One region of the Paraglaciecola aestuariivivens genome, then DNA from elsewhere that is predicted to be linked to it. Evidence: predicted binding sites of a transcription regulator. Region 1 holds the regulator's gene; each other region holds the start of a gene.
What was found. Region 1 encodes sigma-54, which starts transcription at its own class of promoters, with help from an activator protein. Its sites were predicted from a motif close to GTTGGCACGNNNNTNGNNT; they were not measured.
Positions count from the first base shown of each region.

Region 1 (7,186 bases):
AAGTATGTGTACAAGATGGTCACCCTATTGTTGCCGCGCAAGCCAATTATTGCACTATCACTAAAGGCGGTATGGGTGCAGTGCGGGAGTTATGTGATCTAATTCTATTGGCACACAATAAACTTGAAGGCATACACGGTGCCAGTGTATGAACAGAGTAACACTCTGTATAGGTATGCTTTTTTTATTAGCGTTAGGCTTAAGTTTGCCTAGCTGGCTTAATCAAGCGCCACCCGATACAGATAATCTAACAGAAGAAGCTTGGGTGCCGAATTATCAAGCCAAACAAATGCGCAGCACTTTATACGATAAAATGGGTCATATTAACCATCAAGTGTTTGCCCAAAAGATGGAACATTTTGATTTACTTGGCTTTACTCTATTTACCCAACCTAATTATTTATTGTTTGCTCAGTCGATGCATCCATGGAAAGTTAAAGCAAATGAAGGCACACTATACGAAGATCAACGGATTCAATTTGAATCTGATGTACAAATAACCAGTCTGAACGATCAAGGTTATATTCAAGTCATTAAAACACAATTTGTTGAAGTGAATTTAGCTGAAAAAACCATGTATTCAGATCAAGCTGTAGAAATTGTTGGGCCCAATTACGTCATTAACAGTAACGGCTTTACCGCAAGCTTAGAAACCCAAAGATACGAGTTATTAGACCATGTTAAAACTGTTTACCAGCCTGCTTCATCACACTAGTTTGTTGGGCTTATGCTTGTTTGCGGCCACCAGTCACGCAGGCAAAGACGACTTTAGTAAAAAGATTGAATTAGCTTCGCAATATCAAAACGCTGATGGCATTGCCAAAAAAGCCACTTACGAAGGCAATGTGGTGATCAAACAAGGTTCGTTAGAAGTTAAAGCTGACGCGTTAGAAATTGATGCTAGCAAAGGCGAAGGCAAAGAAATTTTTATTGCAACAGGCAACCCTGCAACCTATTCACAAAAACAAGAAGATGGCAGTACAGTAACCGCCAGCGCGGATAGAATTGAATATCACAGAGATAGTCGTTCACTTAGCTTAGAAGGCAATGCCCATATCACCCAAAACTCCAGCAGTGTTAAAGGCAAATCCATAAAGTTTAATATGGAATTAGAACAAATTATTGCTCAGGGCAGTGATCAAGAAAGCGGTCGGGTAATCACGACTTTTCAGCCAGTCACTAAGACGCCAGAAGCTAAAACACAGGAAAACCAACCTTAATGGCCGTTTTAAAAGCTCAACATTTGGCTAAATCTTATAAATCACGCCAGGTAGTGCGGGATGTAAGTTTAGAGGTGTCTACTGGGCAAATAGTAGGACTGCTAGGCCCTAATGGTGCGGGAAAAACCACCACATTTTATATGATTGTTGGCTTAGTGCCTTTAGATAAAGGCGATATTTTTATTGATCAACAAGCCTTAACTTTACAACCTATGCATGTGCGTGCCAGACAAGGCATAGGTTACTTACCTCAAGAAGCCTCTATTTTTAGAAAGCTGACTGTACATCAAAACTTAATGGCTATTTTACAAACGCGCAAAGAGCTTTCGACCGAACAAAGAGAGCAACAAGCTGATTCACTTTTAGACGAATTCAATATAAACCATATTCGCAATAGCTTAGGTATGAGCTTATCTGGCGGTGAGCGGCGAAGAGTTGAAATTGCCCGCGCCTTAGCTGCCGACCCAGAATTTATATTATTAGATGAACCCTTTGCGGGAGTCGATCCTATCTCGGTAAACGACATTAAAAAGATTATTCAGCACTTGCGAGATCGCGGTTTAGGTGTGTTAATTACTGACCACAATGTCAGAGAAACCCTAGACGTTTGTGAAAAAGCTTACATAGTCAGTCATGGTGAACTCATAGCTTCTGGCACTGCCGAAGAAGTTTTAAGTGATCAACGTGTAAGAGATGTATACCTAGGTGAACAATTCAGGCTATAGTTAAGCTATTCATGACTCTTAATTTACGAATTTTTATCCTTGACCTAAACTGGATTCAACCCATAATCAACTGATAGATATGAAGAAATCCAACTTAGCCAGCAAAATGTCGCAAATCAAGAGTGTAACTCGGCTGATAACAACAACAGACTAAGCATAAGAAGTAAATGAAACCCTCTTTACAGTTAAAATTTAGCCAACAACTCACTATGACTCCGCAGCTGCAACAGGCGATTAAGCTGTTGCAGTTATCAACCTTGGATTTACAAACTGAAATTCAAGAGGCCCTTGATTCTAATCCATTGTTAGAAATAGATGAGCAGCAAGACAATGCTAGTGACGAAAAAGCCCTAGAAACCAATCACAGCGCCGATGCAAAAGACGAGAGCAATTCACAAAAAGAAGTCAGCGCCGACAGCGTTGAAACCGGTGATGCCCTGCAAAATAACGATATTCCCGAAGATTTACCTCTAGACAGCACTTGGGATGAATATCTGAGTGCCTCTTCTGCGCCTTCATCTATGACCAGCGCCGGCTCAGCAGGCGATGACGACCAAGTTTTTCAGGGTGAAACCACAGACAATATTCAAGACCATTTATTATGGCAGATGCGTCTCACCCATTTTAGCGAAACAGACGCCGCCATTGCTATGGCTATTATTGACTCTATTGACGAAGCTGGTTACTTAACTATCAGTACCGAAGAAGTGCTGGCTAGCATGGATGATGAAGAAATAGAGTTAGATGAAGTAGAAGTGGTGCTCAAGCGCATTCAAATGTTTGATCCTGTTGGCTCTGGCGCTCGCAGTGCCCAAGAGTGTTTATTAATTCAACTTAAACAATTTGCTCCCGATACCCCTTGGTTAGAAGAAGCCAAGATGTTAATCACTGAATATTGCGATTTAATTGGCAGTAAAGACTACCGTACCTTAATGCGCAAAACTCGTCTAAAAGAAGACGAGTTACGCGAAGTTATGCGTTTACTGCAAAGCCTTAACCCTAGACCTGGCACAGCTATAGTCACGGGTGAATCTGAATACGTGATCCCAGATGTGTCTGTGTCTAAAAAGAATGGCCGCTGGACAGTAGAGCTTAACCCCGACAGCTTACCCAAGCTCAATGTAAACCAACAATATGCGGCTATGAGCAAGGGCTTAAAAAACGCCTCTGACAGCCAGTTTATTCGTTCGCATTTACAAGAAGCTAAGTGGTTTATAAAAAGTGTCGAAAGTCGAAACGAAACCTTATTAAAAGTGTCAAACTGCATAGTGCAACAACAAATGGGCTTTTTTGAACATGGGCCAGAAATGATGAAGCCTATGGTACTCAATGATGTGGCTGAAATGGTAGATATGCATGAGTCTACAATCAGCCGAGTAACAACCCAGAAGTATATGCACACACCTAGAGGGATTTTTGAACTAAAATATTTCTTCTCTAGTCATGTTGCCACTGAAACTGGAGGCGAATGTTCGTCTACTGCTATTCGAGCTTTAATTAAAAAGCTGGTAGCAGCCGAAAAACCAAGTAAACCATTAAGTGATAGTAAGATTGCCCAATTGTTAGCCGACCAAGGCATTAAAGTGGCACGGCGTACAATAGCAAAATATCGGGAGTCTTTAATGATCCCACCGTCAAACCAACGTAAGAGCCTACTATAGGCGGATTGAAGAAGGAGAAGGCGATATGCAAATTAACCTGACCGGTCATCATGTAGATATTACAGATTCTTTAAGAGACTACGTAGACACAAAATTTACTAAATTAGAACGACACTACGATGCCATTAACAATGTTTATGTCATTTTAAATGTAGAAAAGTTGAATCAAAAAGCCGAAGCCACATTACACCTTAGCGGCACTGAAGTTTTTGCCACATCCGAACATACCGATATGTATGCCGCCATTGATGCTTTAATCGATAAACTTGACCGACAAGTGATAAAGCACAAGGAAAAAGTTAAACGCCATTAACCCCCAACCATTAGAATCGCAATGGAAATAAAAGATATTCTGCACCCTGACTGCACTATATGTGCAGTTCAAGGTAGCAGCAAAAAGAAAGTGCTCGAATTGATTAGTCAAATTGCCAACCAGCATTTGATTGACATAGATCAAGCCACTATTTTAGCCAGTTTGATATGCCGCGAAAAAATGGGCAGTACGGGTATTGGCAATGGTATTGCGCTACCTCATGGGCGTTTACGCGATTTAGAAAAAGTGCTAGCTATAGTGGTAACCACTGAGCATGGGATTGATTTCGACGCTATAGACAATGCTCCCGTAGATGTCTTTTTTGCGATTTTAGTACCCGAAAATAAAGCCTCAGAACATTTAGGCACTTTGTCTGCCATTGCGTTTAAGCTAAATAATAAAGTGACCTTAGATAAAATGCGTAAGGCAAAAACCGATCAAGAATTATTTGAGGCTATCATTTAAATGAAATTAATCATTATTAGTGGGCGTTCTGGTTCAGGTAAATCCATTGTATTGCGCTCACTAGAAGATTTAGGTTACTACTGCGTAGACAACATCCCAGTTAATTTATTGCCAACATTAACCCATACAGTGGTAGACGAGTACGATCAGGTTGCGGTCAGCATAGACGTTCGAAACTTACCCAAAAACCCCAACGAGTTAGTGGAAATTCTTGATTACCTGCCATCGACTTGGACTATGACCATACTCTATTTAGATGCCAGCGATGACATATTAATTAAACGCTTTAGTGAAACCCGACGTTTACATCCTTTATCTAAACAAAATAAGTCACTATCTGCGGCTATCCATGCTGAAAGCCAACTTTTGGCCCCTATAGCAGAACGCGCTGATTTATACTTAGATACAGACCAACTCAGCGTTCACCAATTAGCCGAATTAGTGCGAGAGCGCATATTAGGCAAAAAAAGCTCTCGTTTAGTTTTGGTATTTGAATCTTTTGGTTTTAAGCATGGAATACCTAAAGATGCGGATTACGTATTTGATGGGCGCTTTTTACCCAATCCACATTGGGAGCCAGACCTAAAACACCTCACAGGCTTAGATGCGCCTGTGCAAAACTTTTTAGGCTCACAACCCATAGTAACCAAATTTATTTGGCAAATTCAAAACCTTATATCTACCTGGTTACCCCACTTAGAACGTAATAATCGCAGTTATGTGACTATTGCCATAGGTTGTACAGGCGGCCAACATCGCTCAGTTTATGTAGCCGAAACCTTAGCCAAAAGCTTTAGCGATTCGCATCCCGATGTGCAAATACGTCATCGCGAATTAAATAGGTAACTCATGCCTAAATTTGAAAAAACGCTTTTGATAGTCAATAAGCTAGGCCTGCACGCCCGAGCGGCAACTCAATTAGTTCAATTGACCAATAAATTTGACGCTCAAATCACCTTATATCAAGGCGACAAACAAGCTTCAGCAAACAGTGTTTTAGGCCTAATGATGTTAGAAAGCCATCAAGGTAAAGAAGTTAAAGTAGTGAGCGAAGGGGCAGATGCGCAAGCTGCCCTCGACGCAGTAGAAACCCTTATTGCCACTAAATTTAACGAACAAGAATAAGCTGTTCAAACATTGCCCCCCTGCTAATAACTAAAGAATGTAAAAGATAGACAAATAAGTGCTGACCATTTCAGTGCCTTAGATTAAACTACTAAAGCAAAATCAATCTGTTACACAACTTTTTAGTTATCAACGAGTAATAGTAGTTAATCAGCATGCCAGAAACCTTCGAAGCACAACACAGCAACAGCCAACTTCATGCAATTAATGAAGCCTTAAATCAAGGCGAAACTGTGCTGGCTAAAGCCTTATTACAAGAAGTTCCACCTTGTGATGTAGCCTTATTGCTTGAATCTAGTCGAAGTCGAAACCGTTTAGATATCTGGCAACTGATTGAGCCCGATCTTTACAGTGATGTACTCGAAGAATTATCTGATGATGTGCGAAACGGCATCATCAAAAATATGCTACCTGAAAAAGTTACCGATGCCCTAGAGGAAATGGACACCGATAACTTAGTTGATACCTTGCGTGGCCTGCCCCAAGAAGTTGCCCAAGATTTACTTGCAGCCATGGACGAGCAAGACAGACTTAGAGCAGAACTGGGTTTGTCATATGGCGAAGAAACCGCCGGCTTTATTATGAATACCGACGCCATAACCCTAAGGCCAGGTATTAATGTTGATGTGATTCTGCGTTATTTGCGCCTCAAAGGCGATATGCCAGAACATACCGATACTTTGTACGTAGTAGACCGCGACGACAAACTTATGGGCGGTGTGGCCCTTACTCAACTCATTACCGCAGCTCCCGACACCCCTGTTGAGTCATTAATTAAAAACTCTGAAGCTATTCCCGCGACTATGATGGACGACGAAGTGGCCAGTTTATTTGAACGCTACAATTGGTTGTCGGCTCCGGTGGTTGATGAAAACAATCAGTTACTAGGGCGTATTACCATAGATGACGTGGTAGACATTATTCGTGAAGACGCCGAACACTCTATGATGAGTATGGCCGGTTTAGATGACGAAGAAGATACCTTTGCCCCTGTAGTAAAAAGTACCCAGCGCCGCTCAATATGGTTAGGTGTTAACTTACTCACAGCTTTGATGGCCGCGGCGGTAAGTGATTTATTTGAAGCCACCCTGAGTCAATTGGCGGTATTAGCCATTTTAAATACCATAGTGCCGAGTATGGGCGGAGTCGCGGGCAACCAAACCCTTACCTTAGTTATTCGTGGTATGGCCTTAGGTCATGTTAGTTCGGCCAATGCCAGATGGTTAATTACCAAAGAGCTAGCTATAGGCTTTTTAAATGGTGTGATTTGGGCTGTATTGATTGCATCTGTCATCGCATTTTGGAAACAAGACCTCATGCTTGGTTTGGTAATTGCCTTTGCCATGCTAGTCAATATGATTGCTGCAGGGTTAGCCGGCGCTAGCTTACCTATTATTATGCGTAAGCTTAAAATTGACCCAGCTTTGGCTGGCAGTGTGATACTCACCACCATCACTGATGTAGTAGGTATCTTTGCCTTTTTGGGCACTGCTACTTGGTTGTTAATGTAACTTTAGGCCAAGCAAATCCAAATTTTCCTACTCACGCTGTTATCCCTTATCGCTTTTGCGGCAAACTCCATTTTGTGCCGACTGGCACTGGATGCTGAAAAACTAAACCCCATAGACTTTACCGCCATTAGGTTAGCCTCAGGGGCTATCACTTTAGGTTGTTTAG
Region 1 covers NZ_JBRKBA010000008.1:16,066-23,251, forward strand. The annotation lists gene kdsC (3-deoxy-manno-octulosonate-8-phosphatase KdsC) at 1-152, shown strand, start outside; gene lptC (LPS export ABC transporter periplasmic protein LptC) at 149-715, shown strand; gene lptA (lipopolysaccharide transport periplasmic protein LptA) at 678-1,220, shown strand; gene lptB (LPS export ABC transporter ATP-binding protein) at 1,220-1,945, shown strand; gene ACVCDT_RS12445 (RNA polymerase factor sigma-54) at 2,113-3,606, shown strand; gene hpf (ribosome hibernation promoting factor) at 3,632-3,919, shown strand; gene ptsN (PTS IIA-like nitrogen regulatory protein PtsN) at 3,941-4,384, shown strand; gene rapZ (RNase adapter RapZ) at 4,385-5,230, shown strand; gene ACVCDT_RS12465 (HPr family phosphocarrier protein) at 5,234-5,509, shown strand; gene mgtE (magnesium transporter) at 5,665-7,020, shown strand; gene ACVCDT_RS12475 (DMT family transporter) at 7,057-7,186, shown strand, end outside.

Region 2 (7,186 bases), on a different contig from region 1:
GATAAAGATCTGGAATGCTAGGATCATAATCTCGCACTAGATGAATATTGTGGCTTGGATCTAATCGAACTAAAGTACAAACTTTCTCTAGTACTTGATGCACATTGTACCAATCAAAATTAGGCCTAAAATTAGGGCCCAATAATCGGTCGACTAAATTGGTGAGCCGATCAGATTGTTCAATGATCATGTCGGTAAATTCATTTAATTCGGCATTGGTTAATTCTTTGGCTAATAACTGTGCTGCGCCGCGGATCCCACCCAAAGGGTTTTTTATCTCATGAGCTAAACCACGTACCAGTTCGCGAGCGGCTTGTTGCTGAGCCCATTGCTGGTTTTCTTGACTCATTTTTTTCTGTTGTTCGACTAAACGTAGCTCAACTAATAGTCTTTTATCATTTTCCCAAGCCATGCAGGTTACAGACACGTCTGCCTTAGTATGCCTACCATCAGCAAATTTTAAATTCACTTCACAGTCAGAATACACTTCGGCAAATTGCATATCGGCTTGAAAGCGCTCGAAGTCTAAACTTGACGATTGAATAAATTGAAACAAAGGTAGGTCAATCAATAAGCCTAAACTGCGTTCAAACATAGTTTGCGCAGCATGGTTGGCATAACAAATTACCAATTGCTCATCCAATACCAACACTGCCGTTGACATATTGTCGAGTACGCTTTCAGAAATCCCTGATTTAGCCATAATTCCAAAAAATGATAGTGCACCTATTTAGTGCATAATATGAATTAGCTGCGACTAAATTAAAACTAATTTAACTCAAAAAGCCTAATTAGCCCTAAATAGTGCAGATGCCTTATGCAGATAAAAGATCTGCGGAGAAGACGATGCAAGGATCTTGCCTGAAGTGTCAAGAAAGTTAACTTGTAGTGTATGAGCGCCGCGGTCAATGCTTGAAAGCATAAAGTTCCCGCTCGCTTGAGTCATTAGCACGCGGTTATTTAACAATAATTGATATTGCCCTTTCACTTTGGGGCTGACTTGGCTGAGCACTTCTACTCGGCCATTATTGTCTCTTAAGGTTTGTTCTGGCTGCGGCGCTAAAATAGTCACCGAGGCTTTAATATTTGCTACTTGGTTAAGCTTTGGCTTTTGGGCTTTTGGGGTTAGCTGAGTATTGGCCGTTAGGCTAGGCATCTGCGCTGTATTAACCGCAGACAGTTTAACCGCAGTGGCGCCAGGAGTTTGTACATCACTATATACAACAGTGCCATCTGGTTTGACTGTTTTATAGACAACTTTTGCACTGACATTGATCGTCCACAACAATGCACCAAGAATAACCAAAGACTTCATATTCACCCCAAAATCAGTCAAATCACTTTAACCTAAATTAAAAGCGCGCTTTAGATTTAGCCACTTCATCATATAGTAGCCTGATTGCAGGCAAAAAAAAGCCCGCAGTAGCGGGCTTGTTATTAAATGTGATAACTATTGGCTGTTAGCTTTTGCCATTACACACTGTAGTACATATCAAATTCAACCGGATGAGTGGTCATATTTAGTTTTTGTACTTCTTCGCGTTTAAGGGCGATGTAAGCGTCAATCATGTCGTCTGTCATAACACCGCCAGCAGTTAAGAACTCACGATCGTTATTTAATGCATCTAACGCTTGCTCTAATGAACTACATACTTGTGGAATTGCTGCGGCTTCTTCAGCAGGCAAATCGTATAAGTCTTTATCCATTGAGTCGCCAGGGTGGATTTTGTTTTTAATTCCGTCTAATCCAGCCATTAACATTGCGGTAAAGCCTAAGTAAGGGTTACCTGTTGGGTCTGGGAAACGCACTTCAATACGACGCGCTTTTTCACTGTTTACAAAAGGAATTCGAATAGAGGCAGAGCGGTTACGTGCTGAGTAAGCCAACATAACAGGTGCTTCGAATCCTGGTACTAAACGCTTGTACGAGTTAGTCGAGGCGTTAGTAAAGGCATTGATAGCGCGAGCGTGCTTAATAATACCACCAATGTAATACAGAGCTTCTTCAGACATACCGGCATACTTATCGCCAGCAAAAATATTTTTACCGTCTTTAGAGATAGACTGGTGAACATGCATACCAGAGCCGTTGTCACCTACTAAAGGCTTAGGCATAAAGGTGGCAGTTTGACCATAAGCATGCGCTACATTGTGCACTACATACTTATAAATCTGCACTTCATCGGCTTTTTTCACTAGGGTATTAAACAAACAAGCAATTTCGTTTTGGCCAGCCGTGGCAACTTCGTGGTGATGGGCTTCAACAGTTAACCCCATTTCTTCCATAACCAAACACATAGCTGCGCGAGTATCATGGGCTGAATCTACTGGAGGTACAGGGAAGTAACCGCCTTTTACACCTGGACGGTGAGCTAAGTTACCATTTTCAAATTCAGCACCCGAATTCCATTTAGCTTCAGACGAATCAATTTTATAAAATGAACCGGCCATATCTGTATGAAACTTAACATCATCAAATAAGAAAAACTCTGGCTCAGGACCAAATAAAGCCGTGTCACCAATACCAGTAGAAACCAGATAATCTTCAGCGCGACGTGCTACAGAGCGAGGGTCACGGTCGTAGCCCTGCATAGTAGTTGGCTCTAAAATGTCACAACGAATATTAATTTGAGCTTCTTCAGCAAATGGGTCTAATACTGCAGTATCACCATCTGGCATCAAAATCATGTCAGACTCATTAATGCCTTTCCATCCTAAAATAGAAGAACCATCAAACATTTTTCCTTCTTCAAAAAAGTCTTCATCTACTTGATGACAAGGAATCGAAACGTGTTGCTCCTTACCTTTAGTATCGGTAAAGCGCAAATCAACAAACTTGGCTTCACATTCTTGTATTAGGTCTAAGGCTTTTTGTGCTGACATAGTTTTCTCCAGATTTAATCATATAAATGGTTTAGCCAAAGCACTTTTGCTTTGAGTTCTAAATCGTTGCCGTTTTAAAGCGATAATCATGCCAGTTATAAAAATAACGGCAAAACCCTTATTTGGGCTTTATTCGATGCATTAGTTCAATTCTTAAAATATTTTTAGCACCAATACGGTGCATCATGGCACCACAATAAAGCAACTGCACAGAAATGTTTCAATTCATCTCTATAATGTTAATACAAAGTTAGCGATTTGCGGCATTCTCCTTTATTTCTTCTAATATGCATTAGTTGTTAGCTAAAGGTGCGATAAAACTGTACAATCCGCGCCCATAAAATTTTAGTAAAATCTAGCCAGCTAAAATTGTAAGTATCTTAACTGGCCCTAACAGAGAAAAAACAATGAGTTCATCCACTACCTCAATAGAAAACTTGAGGAACATAGCCATTATTGCCCACGTTGACCATGGTAAAACCACACTAGTCGACAAGTTACTACAACAGTCTGGTACCTTAGAAAGTCGCGGTGAAGCTGAAGAGCGCGTGATGGACTCAAACGACATTGAAAAAGAACGTGGCATTACCATACTGGCTAAAAATACTGCAATTAAATGGAATGATTACCGCATTAACATAGTTGACACCCCTGGACACGCCGACTTTGGTGGTGAAGTGGAACGTGTTATGTCTATGGCCGATTCTGTATTGCTATTAGTGGATGCCCAAGAAGGGCCGATGCCACAAACTCGCTTTGTAACCCAAAAAGCTTTTGCTCAAGGTTTAAAGCCAATAGTTGTTATTAATAAAATAGACAAGCCAGGTGCTCGTCCTGATTGGGTAATGGATCAGGTTTTTGATTTGTTCGACAACTTAGGTGCAACAGACGACCAGTTAGACTTTGAAGTAGTTTATGCTTCGGCCTTAAATGGTTGGGCAACTAACGATGTTGATACCCCAAGTGAAGACATGACCCCTTTATTTGAAACTATAGTTAAACACGTTAAGCCACCTGCAGCCGACATCAACGGCAGCTTTCAAATGCAAATATCGCAACTTGACTACAACTCTTATGTTGGGGTTATTGGAATAGGCCGTATTACTCGTGGCTCTGTTAAACCTAACCAACAAGTTACTATTGTTGGCGCCGACGGTAAAACACGCAACGGTAAAGTCGGTCAAGTACAAGGTTACTTAGGCTTACAACGTCACGAAGTAGACTCTGCAGACGCTGGCGATATCATTGCTATTACTGGTTTAGGCGAGCTTAAAATTTCAGATACTATCTGCGATCCTAATGCGGTTGAAGCACTACCTGCCCTTTCGGTAGATGAGCCTACAGTAACCATGACTTTCCAAGTCAACAACTCTCCATTTGCAGGTAAAGAAGGTAAATACGTGACCTCACGTAACATCCTAGAGCGTTTACAAAATGAGCTTGTACATAACGTTGCATTAAAAGTTGAAGAAATGCCTGATCCAGACAAATTCCGTGTATCTGGTCGTGGTGAATTACACTTAGGTATTTTAATTGAAAACATGCGTCGTGAAGGTTACGAATTAGCCGTATCTCGTCCAGAAGTAATTTTGCGCGAAGTTGATGGCGAAATTCACGAACCTTTTGAAACCGTTACTATAGATGTAGAAGAAGAACATCAAGGCTCTATTATGGAGCAATTGGGCACACGTAAAGGTGAGCTGACTGATATGTCTCCAGACGGTAAAGGCCGAGTGCGTATGGACTTTGTTATTCCTAGCCGTGGTTTAATTGGATTCCAAACTGACTTTATGACTATGACCTCTGGCTCAGGCTTGATGTACCACACTTTTGATCACTACGCTAAACACAAAGGTGGCGAAATTGGTCAACGTAAAAATGGGGTATTAATTGCCAACGCAACAGGTAAAGCTCTAACCAATGCTTTGTTTAACCTACAAGAGCGTGGCCGTTTATTTATTGGTCATGGTGTAGAAGTATACGAAGGCATGGTAATTGGTATTCATAGCCGTGAAAATGACCTAACCGTTAACGCGCTAAAAGGTAAACAATTAACTAACGTACGTGCTTCTGGTACAGACGAAGCGCAAAACCTAGTGCCACCTATTAAAATGTCGCTAGAGCAAGCGTTAGAGTTTATCGACAACGATGAGCTAGTTGAAGTGACACCAGTCAACATTCGTATACGTAAAAAGTTATTAACTGAAAACTTACGTAAACAAGCGAGTCGAGCACCTAAGTCTTAATTCAACTTTAGGTTTTCAACCAATAAAAAAAATCGGCTTAGGCCGATTTTTTTTATTTGATTTTAGGCTGCGATAAGTTAATTGCTTGGTTTAGGTTTATCTTTAGCAAACAACAACATAAATACCCCTAACATAATGGCCATGTCTGCAACATTAAAAATGCCGGTTCGCAGCGAGCCTATACCTAAATTTAAAAAGTCGATTACCGCACCGTTATTCACCGCGCGATCATAAAAGTTACTGATCCCACCTGAAAAAATTAAACTTAATGAAAACAATCCATAGTCACTGGTAGTAGAAGTACGCAAAATATAAATGGCTAAAACCAGCAAAATTAAACCAACGGCACAAACAAAAATCCAAAACTTAGCGGTGTCAGACATGCCACTGCCAAGGCCTAAAAAAGCGCCAGTATTTTCTGCGTAACCAATACGCAAAATGTCATACCAATAACTGGTCATCTCAAATTTAGGCAAATAATTAGCCGCATACCATTTACTGCCTTGATCTAAGCCTACACTAACTAAACACACTAAAAACAGCATCTGTAAGCGATTCATTAATTTCATGTTTTTTAAACGACCTTATTGTTTAGGTTAAACGAGAAAAAGCTAAAGCGGGATTATTCCACGAACCTCTGTACTGAGTCTATCTAGTCTTACTTGTAGCTAGTTTTCTTTACTAAAACAGTCACTACAGCTTAGGTTTATGCGTGTAGAATATTACGACTAGAGACACCAATAAATGATGGTGATTTATTGTTAAGAAAGTGAGTTACAGCAAAGAATGAGGAAGTGAGTTTGCAAATTCATATGCTGGATAACACAAAGCACGTTAGGGCGAGGAGATGTGATTGGATTAAATCAGAGTCAAAGTTTACTCTGACCCCATTCATTCTTTTTTTCAAATACGTTTTTAAATTGGACAGTTTCTTTTCTAAATCCTTTTCACTGAATAGAAAACAACCTACTCCCGGTTTATATTGGGCGAGCATGTCAGTTGTTTCTTCAACGTAATCATCTTTAGGAAAGCACTTAAGAAGTTCTGACTCGATTTGATTGGCCAGTCTGAGGCTTTGATCTTTTCCACTCAAAAAGAATTCAATATCACTTATAATTTTGTTTTTCATCATATTAGTGCTTTATAACAGAACGTACTCTAGCTAAAGCTTATAGAGACACCCACAGTAACGAAAACAGCCAACAACAATGAACTCATTTAGTTACCGAATGAATTTCGCTACCCATTAACATGGGTGTCTTTGTAATTCCGTTGGTGTCTTTGTAATTAATGAAGTTTTTTGATCAGAAATGTATAGTTGTCGATTAGTTAGGAATTGATTTGATATTGGAAAGGAATAAATAAAAATGAGTCTTATAGAGTATTTCGATAAAAAATTATCGATGTATACGTTAAATAATATAAAGGAAAGTTGTAAAAGTGTTGAGTGGTTGTCGTATCACATACCTAAGACAGCAGGTTCATCTTTTAGGAAGTCCCTGTGTGAAGCATACGGAAGTGGGGCGGTTTATGGTGTTTATGTTGGTACAAATGCCAAAGAGTTCAGCAAAGGTGAGCTAGCTTGGATTCCAAGTAAAACAAAACTTTTACATGGGCATTTTTACCCGCACAAAAATCATAGTAACCTTTTTCAAAATGCCAAAAAAATTATTTGGTTAAGGGATCCCATTAGGCGAGCTTGGTCTCTTTTAAATCACACTTTAGACGTCAATAACAACCAAATAGTAAAGGATTACTTGACTAAAAAATTTTTGAATCATGACAACATATCGCGCGAGGAAATGTTTCTTGCAGTTTTGGCTGATAACAATAGTGAAAGGTTCTTTACAAAATATCATAAAAGCCTAACAAACTTTCCAAAATCTTTTTTTGATTTTGTTGGTAAGACAGAAGATTACGAAAATGGGATTGATATTTTATCGGGACTAATGGGTAAGGAACTCAAAAACTTTAACGTAAACTTTAGCGTTAACAAATCCTCTCCTCCAACTATTCCTTCAAGTTTACTTAGTTATTTTGACAAAGAATACAAAATC
Region 2 covers NZ_JBRKBA010000005.1:115,275-122,460, reverse strand. The annotation lists gene glnL (nitrogen regulation protein NR(II)) at 1-703, opposite strand, end outside; gene ACVCDT_RS09210 (DUF4124 domain-containing protein) at 788-1,315, opposite strand; gene glnA (glutamate--ammonia ligase) at 1,474-2,883, opposite strand; gene typA (translational GTPase TypA) at 3,291-5,129, shown strand; gene lspA (signal peptidase II) at 5,207-5,698, opposite strand; gene ACVCDT_RS09190 (sulfotransferase family 2 domain-containing protein) at 6,497-7,186, shown strand, end outside.
Region 2: a site for sigma-54 is predicted at 2,961-2,979, ahead of glnA (glutamate--ammonia ligase). Genes of this name have one in related genera too.

Region 3 (7,186 bases), on a different contig from region 1:
AGTGGCGAGCTTTTCATTAATTAAATCCCAAAACTTTTCGATTCTTATTAATTCCATGTTTGAACTACCTCAGATTATTCCGCCATCAAAGACACTATTGATGAGCTTGCTATCAGTTAGCTAACACAATTCGTTCCATGTTCTAACTTGTTGATTTAAATGTAAAAAGTAGTTCTTGTGGGATGAGGGTAAAGCTTAAGTGTGTAAAACTTACAAACTTATATGTGAACTTTGCTTGGTGGTGGTTGGTGCCTAAGCAGAAATGTCAGACTAGTTATTTAGGTGCAGACTTTTTTCCCATTAACACTTGCTGTTGCCATTGGCTGGGTTGTTTATCTGTGCGATGAATACAACCTGGCCAACAACAAGGGCGCTTTTTGCCAGTTTGCAAAGACTCTATGGTACGAGAAATGCGTTTGGCTTTGGTCTTATCTTGTTTGGCACTTTCTATCCAACAAATAAATTCGTTGCGGCCAATAGCGGTTAATGATTCCCAAAGGCTAATGACTTGATGGGTTTCTAAGGCTTGAGCTAAGGCACTAGGCAAAGCATGCACTAATCCAGCTGAAATTTTTAATGACATAGTTAATACCTTAGGTTAGCGGTTAATTAAAGTGAGTGAGCTGTTAGTTAACCGTCTAAGCTTTGTTGCTTAGCCTTGTGTTGGTTTTTTAATATTTTCACTATTCGATTTATTACGATTTCAGATAAATTCCACTGGTAACCCTCAAAGTCAGTGGTATTTATAAATTGCACTACCACTGTGTCTATGTCTTGGTGGTATTCAACTAGGCTCTGGTAACCAGGCACTAAGCCTCCATGCTCGTATACATAAATCGACGAATATATTTGTTGCTCACCTTGATTAAATACCGAACCGTCTACTAACGCCCGTAAGAATTTGCCCACATCTTCGGCCGTGGCTAACATGCCATTTTCATTGGATTTAAAATCTGCATCTATGCCAACATAATAACCGCTCATTACCTTATCTAAATCGACTTCTTTTATGGAACTAAAGGTATTGTTTAGTCCCAATGGGGTTAAAATTTGCTCTTTTATATATTGATGATGGCTATAACCCTGAACTTTTTCGATGAGCTGGCGCAGTAATAAATAGTTAGTATTAGAATATTCATAACCCTGATTGGGTTCAAAGCTAACGGGTAATGCTAAAGCAAAATCTAGCGCTTTAGGGCCTTTTTGTTGTTCGTTTTGCCAATAGTCTGGATTGTCAGTGAAGTTTGCAATGCCGCTTCGGTGTTGTACTAACATGCGAACAGTTACCTGTTCAGCATGGGGGATTTTGCCAACATATTCAGGAAAATGCTCAGCCAGGGTATCGTCTAACGATAGTTTCTTACTACTGACTAATTTGGTGATAGCGACTGCCACATAAAGTTTGCTTATGCTGGCAATCTTAAATAATGCATGGGGATCGGCAGGAATTAGCTTACTACGATCTTTGTATCCCGCGGCATAAAATTGCGCAGGTTGGTTTGCTTGTTGTACGTACACAATCATGCCATCAAACCCATGATCTATGGCTTGCTCAAGTTGTGCTTGAATGGTGTTGGGTAGTGGTAATATCCAGGCTTTAACTAAAATCCATGGCACGTAAAATAACGAAATTACAGTGCCGGTTAATAAAATCAGTCTAAAAAGTGGTTTAAAAGATTTTTTATTCATACTAACTTTGGTTTTTGTCATTGGTAGTTAAATCAATTTGTTGCATGTCAAAATGGCCAACCCTTAAAGGTTAAGCCTAGTTGTTAATTTCTTGCCTATAACGGCTTTATTGGCGTGTTTGATAGCTGATCCACCCTGATAACCCTATAGGCAAAAGCGAAACAACTGCAAAAGTATAGTTGCCCGATGCCACTAAAAATCCTGTTGCTAAGGCAAATGCCAGAATTGCCATATCTGCGCCTATCCGTCTTGATCTTGGTAAGGTAATTAAGGCGCCGGCTAAAATTTGAAATAGTCCATAAAACACAATCATAGAAGTGGACAATCCAAAAGTTTGTAAAAAGGCGACTTCGTCAGGGGCCTGCAATAGTTTAGCTAAGCCAGCAAGCTCACTAATAATTGCCACTATGGCGATAGGTAAAAATCGTAAAACTTTTGGCATTTTGTTCAGTCCTAGGATGGCGGTTTGTTATTCGATGAATCTTTAGATGCAGCAACAAAGACCAACTCACTAAATAACGGGAAGTGGTCTGAATCTATTGAACTGAGCCTCTTTAGTTGGGCTAACTCAAAATGCGAACTATGAAAAATATGATCTAAAGGCCAGCGTAAAAATGGAATTTGGGCATGGAAGGTATTGTACATGCCTCGGCCTAGGCGCGGATCTTGTAGGCCACTGACTTGTCTAAATGCTCGCGTAGTAGGAGACCAAGCCACGTCATTTAAATCGCCCGTTACTATCACAGGGTGAGTGACATCTTTTAATGATTTGGCGACTAACATTAACTCTTTATCTCTTGGGGTGGCACGCTCGTTTTCGGTTGGGCTAGGTGGCGCAGGATGCAAAAAATGGCACTGCACTTTTTGCTGATTGGCTAGCACCAGTGAACAATGAATAGAGGGCACATGGTCTTCAATAAGATCTTTTACTTGTACGTCTAACAAAGGAAATTTGCTATACAAATGCATGCCGTACAAATTATCTAAAGGTCGACTAACTCGGTGTGGATAATCTTTAGCTAAGTCGGCCAAAGCATTTTGCCACCAAGTGTCGGTTTCTAAAGTGACTAATATATCGGGTTGGTATTGCTTAACTAAATCAAGCAGCTTGTTGGCACTGCGATTTGGCATTAATACATTGCTAGTTAAAATTTTAATGGATTGAGTAGCGGCAGTGGATTTGGCTTTAGGTACTTGAATTGGGTAAAACACTGTATATGGCCAAATCCAGATTAATTGGTACATAGTGACCGCCAAGTTTATGCCAACTAAGTAATTACTTAAGTATCCAGAGCCAAACACTAAAACCAAAAGGGCACATAAAAAAGCTAAACAGGCAATTTGTACTCGAGGAAATTCCCACACTCTGCAAAGCCAATGATTTGAAGGTAAAAAAGGCGCTAAAGTTATGCATAACAAAAAGCTAGTCGCGAATAATAAGCAGAGGTTTATCATTATTGCCGTCTTTCTCCAAATGAGTCGGTCAACTTGGCTAGCTGCTGAAGTTTTTAATTAAGGCTTAGCTTATCATTTTGCATGGCTAATTCATCTGACAATTTGAGTTTAATCAAGGCTGCCTGAGTGCTTGTGATGGTTGGCAGGTAAATATTGCAGCAGTATTGCAAGAATTACACAGATAGTGTCAGCAGAAGAATGTGATTACAATCTTTCAATTAATCTATCTTATTGATAAATAGTAAGTTTTAAGGAAACTCTTTAGCTGGCATAAGGGTTGCTTCAAACTAAGAGTAATGCGGAATTCCCCGCTTTAATGATTAGGAGAGCAAAGATGTCAAACGCTAAACAAGCTACAACCAATAGCCAAACTCATGCCAATGAATCTGCCACCCCTATTGCAGATAAAGTATCAGAAACCTTGCATTTATCCGTGGATAACTTAGCCCAACATGCTTCTATGGCAGAGGGCAAGTTGCGTCAATCAGCTGCAGAATCAGCTAAAACCCTAGGTGAGAAACAAAACCAAGCCAAAAAGTATTGGGACAATTCAGCTGTAGGTAAATATACCAAAGCGCATCCTGTCGCTACTGCAGGCATTGCTTTTGCAGCAGGTATGTTAGTGACTTCACTGTTGAAAAAGAAATAGATAGATAGTCATGAAAGCATCAAATTTACACCCAGATGAAGAGCAGGGACCAGCGCAAGCTGATCCCGCCTTTTCTGATGTGCTCTCAGCATGGGAGCAATATTTCACTAGTTTAAAAGTTAAGTATCGCACTCAGCTTGAGCTGTTAGTGGCAGATTTTAGGTTAAGTTTAAAAGCTGTAGTTGTTGCGCTTTTTTGTGTGTTAGGACTCACTGGATTGTTAGTCATCAGCTGGGCTATGGGACTTTACGCCATATTCTTAGGGTTACAGTTAGTGGGTGTACATTGGGCTTTAGCTTTACTCGGACTATTTTTTATCAACATTTTAGTGGCTTGGTTGATGTTAATCACGCTTAAATCAGCGCTGGTAGCCATAGAATTTAAAACCACTTGGCAACACTTGTTTTCATCGCCAAACAAAGTTTGAGAGGTCAATTATGTACGACTTTCTACACAGTCAAAAACAACAACTTTTGCAAGCTAAAGTGCATGCTGAGTTAGCCCAAAAAATCACAACAAGGCGATTAACTCAAGCCACTCACCAAAGTAAGGCGCTATTAGCCTCACCTCAAGGTATTGCTAGTGCCTTTGTATTAGGCGCCCTGAATGGAACAAATCAATCTAGCCATGCATTTTTTCGCGTCTTGCCAGAACTGTTTAAATTGTTCTAGGCACACTCCCAGCCGAGTCTGACTCGGCTTTTTTGTCTTGCACTGTGGAAAGTGTCCCAAGCACTTCCACGGTGCTTTTTTTGCCTGGTTATAATTTAGTTGTTGGGTTTTGTAGTTATTTTTACGCTGTAGAAAATACCAAATAGCTCTGAAAATTTTACCTAAGTCATCTTTTATCCCTATGTAAAAAAGCACTAAGTTGAGCTGAATAATTCCAGTGGTGTTCATCTTAATGTCACATAAGGCCTTTAATAATAAGGGCTAGCAAGTTAGGAGAATAAGTTAATTGGGGTCGATTAATTATTGGTTTTTTTCTGCTAGCTAGGCGCTAGTAAGGTAAATTTACATTTAGGAGTGATGTGATGAAATCTAGCTTAATAAGTGTTTTAGGTATGCTGTTGCTAGCTATATTATTTTCAACTTGGGGTTATGCTCAGACCACGTGGCCGCAAACAGAGTCTAATTTACCTAAAGTCATACAACAGCTCAAACAAGCCATTCAAAATGCCGATCGAAGCCAGCAAGACAAATATAGTCAATTGCGCTTAGAGCGAGCATTATTTTATTACCAACACGCGCTTAGATATCATCAGGCAAAATGGTCGGCAAAAGCCAAAGATTACGCCCAAAGAGGTTTGTTATTAGTAGAGCTACATCAACAGGCCGTGGGTAAACCTGGCTTTTATCGAGCTGATAAACCCCAAGCTCAAACCGCTGGCATAAGTTCGCAATAAACTTTGGATTTTTTGTCGCATCGTTTGATGCCATCTATGCCACCTAATTTTAGAAAATAAGGAACATAGAAACAGGCGTGACCCACAACACATCTTTGTCCAAAAGTAGGCTTGATATTTGATTGCTAGCAAGAGCGCAATTAACGCACCCATTGTTATTATTAACGATTATTTTATGCATAAACTTTCAGTTTATTCTCTGCCCTAACCTAATTTACCAACTAGAACAAAGTCATAGGTCAAACCACTGTAAAAAGATTAGTCCTGATTTTTATTCAGCCAACTAGTGTGAATTTTTTACATTTTGGCTAGCAAAGCTTACATAAATTTCAGTTAACCAACTTTTCCGGGAATTTAATTTTTCAATAAAAATCAAAGTGTTACGTATTGGCATCGATTTAGCATTAGAGAAAGTGAACTTTTAACAGGAGATTAAGTATGAAACGTACAACACTTTCAATTTTTATCGCCGCTGCTATTAGTACCGCAAGCTTTAACGCAAGTGCTCAAAACACTTGGAAAGATACTGCCAAAGATGCATGGATTGATGGCAAAGCCGAATCAACCTTGTTGTTTAACGGTAATTTAAATTCGTTCGACATCAATACTGATGTGAAAAACGGCACGGTAATTTTAACCGGTAAAGTTGATACCTCAGTAGACAGTGCTTTAGCCGAAGAGTTAGTGCGCAGTTTAGAAGGAGTTAAAGACGTAGAAAATAACTTAACTGTTGTGGCTACAGATAAGCCCAAGCAAGACAATCAAATGATGCAACAGTTAAAAGACTCAAAAGTTGAGACTGTGGTTAAAACCCGTTTGTTGTTTGAATCTGAAGTTAGTGGTTTAGACATTGACGTAGAAGTAGAAAAAGGCGTAGTGACCTTAAAAGGTGAAGTGGCTTCTGATTCTGAACGTCAGTTAGCTCAAGCTATCGCCGAAAATACTGACGATGTAACTAAGGTGGTAAATCGCCTTGAATTACAAAGCTAATAAAAATGCATGATCTACATGCCGCGCTTTTGAGCGCGGCATATTTTTTAACAAGTGAAGGCGTTATTTTATGAAAAAATATTTTACTGTTTTAAAAAACAAAAAGTCTGACTATCAGCCTGATGTACTTAAGGTATCAGCGCCCAAGTCAATCAGCCATTTTAATTGGTTTGCTCGTTACCAAACTGCAAATAATTCGAATTAGGCTTTGTTATCACTAAGCTGGTTCGCCCCAAGTGTTTAAAGGAAAATGTCTAATGTCTGCTAACTCCAATGCTTTTTTATTACCTGCTGAAACAGAATACCTTGGCAATGTATTGACAGAGCAAGAGCAAAGCATTGTTATAGTAGGTAAAGGGCAACCCAGTGCCTTACAAGCTAAAGCGCTCAGCGAACACTATGAGGTTTTTAGGGTAGAAAATGTTACTGAGTTGTTTTCTTTAGCCAATCAAAATAATGTTGAGTTGATCTTATTTAACGCAGCCAGTGAACAAAATGCATGGATAGCAGATTTAGCTAAAATTCGTAGCCATTCTTTACTTAATTTTATTCCGCTCTTGGTACTAACACAAAGCCATGCGTTAAATGAACAATTGGTTGCCTTAGAGTTAGGCGCCTTAGATTGTTTAAAAATGCCCACTCACCCGGCTTTATTGCTAGCCAAAATTAATAACTTGATGAATTTAATTAAGAGCGTAAAGGAAATAGAGCAAATCTCTTGTACTGATGGACTAACTGGCCTAGCGAATCGAATGCAACTTGATACTACAATAACCAAAGAATGGTTTAGGATGCAGCGCTGCCAACAAGCTTTCTCGGTTTTAATGATTGATGTGGATCATTTTAAATTATTTAACGATAAGTTTGGTCATTTGCAAGGCGACGAGGCTTTAAAGAAAGTGGCCAAGGCGCTTAGAAGTGTTGCTAATCGCGAAGCTGACTTTGTTGCAAGATACGGAGGCGAAGAGTTTGTTATTTTGTTGCCTTGTACCGACTTG
Region 3 covers NZ_JBRKBA010000001.1:88,007-95,192, reverse strand. The annotation lists gene ACVCDT_RS00505 (mechanosensitive ion channel family protein) at 1-57, opposite strand, end outside; gene ACVCDT_RS00500 (YdeI/OmpD-associated family protein) at 275-583, opposite strand; gene ACVCDT_RS00495 (serine hydrolase domain-containing protein) at 631-1,689, opposite strand; gene ACVCDT_RS00490 (hypothetical protein) at 1,796-2,131, opposite strand; gene ACVCDT_RS00485 (endonuclease/exonuclease/phosphatase family protein) at 2,143-3,054, opposite strand; gene ACVCDT_RS00480 (DUF883 domain-containing protein) at 3,479-3,793, shown strand; gene ACVCDT_RS00475 (hypothetical protein) at 3,804-4,220, shown strand; gene ACVCDT_RS00470 (hypothetical protein) at 4,231-4,464, shown strand; gene ACVCDT_RS00465 (hypothetical protein) at 4,827-5,198, shown strand; gene ACVCDT_RS00460 (BON domain-containing protein) at 5,637-6,188, shown strand; gene ACVCDT_RS00455 (GGDEF domain-containing protein) at 6,446-7,186, shown strand, end outside.
Region 3: a site for sigma-54 is predicted at 3,409-3,427, ahead of ACVCDT_RS00480 (DUF883 domain-containing protein). Genes of this name have one in related genera too.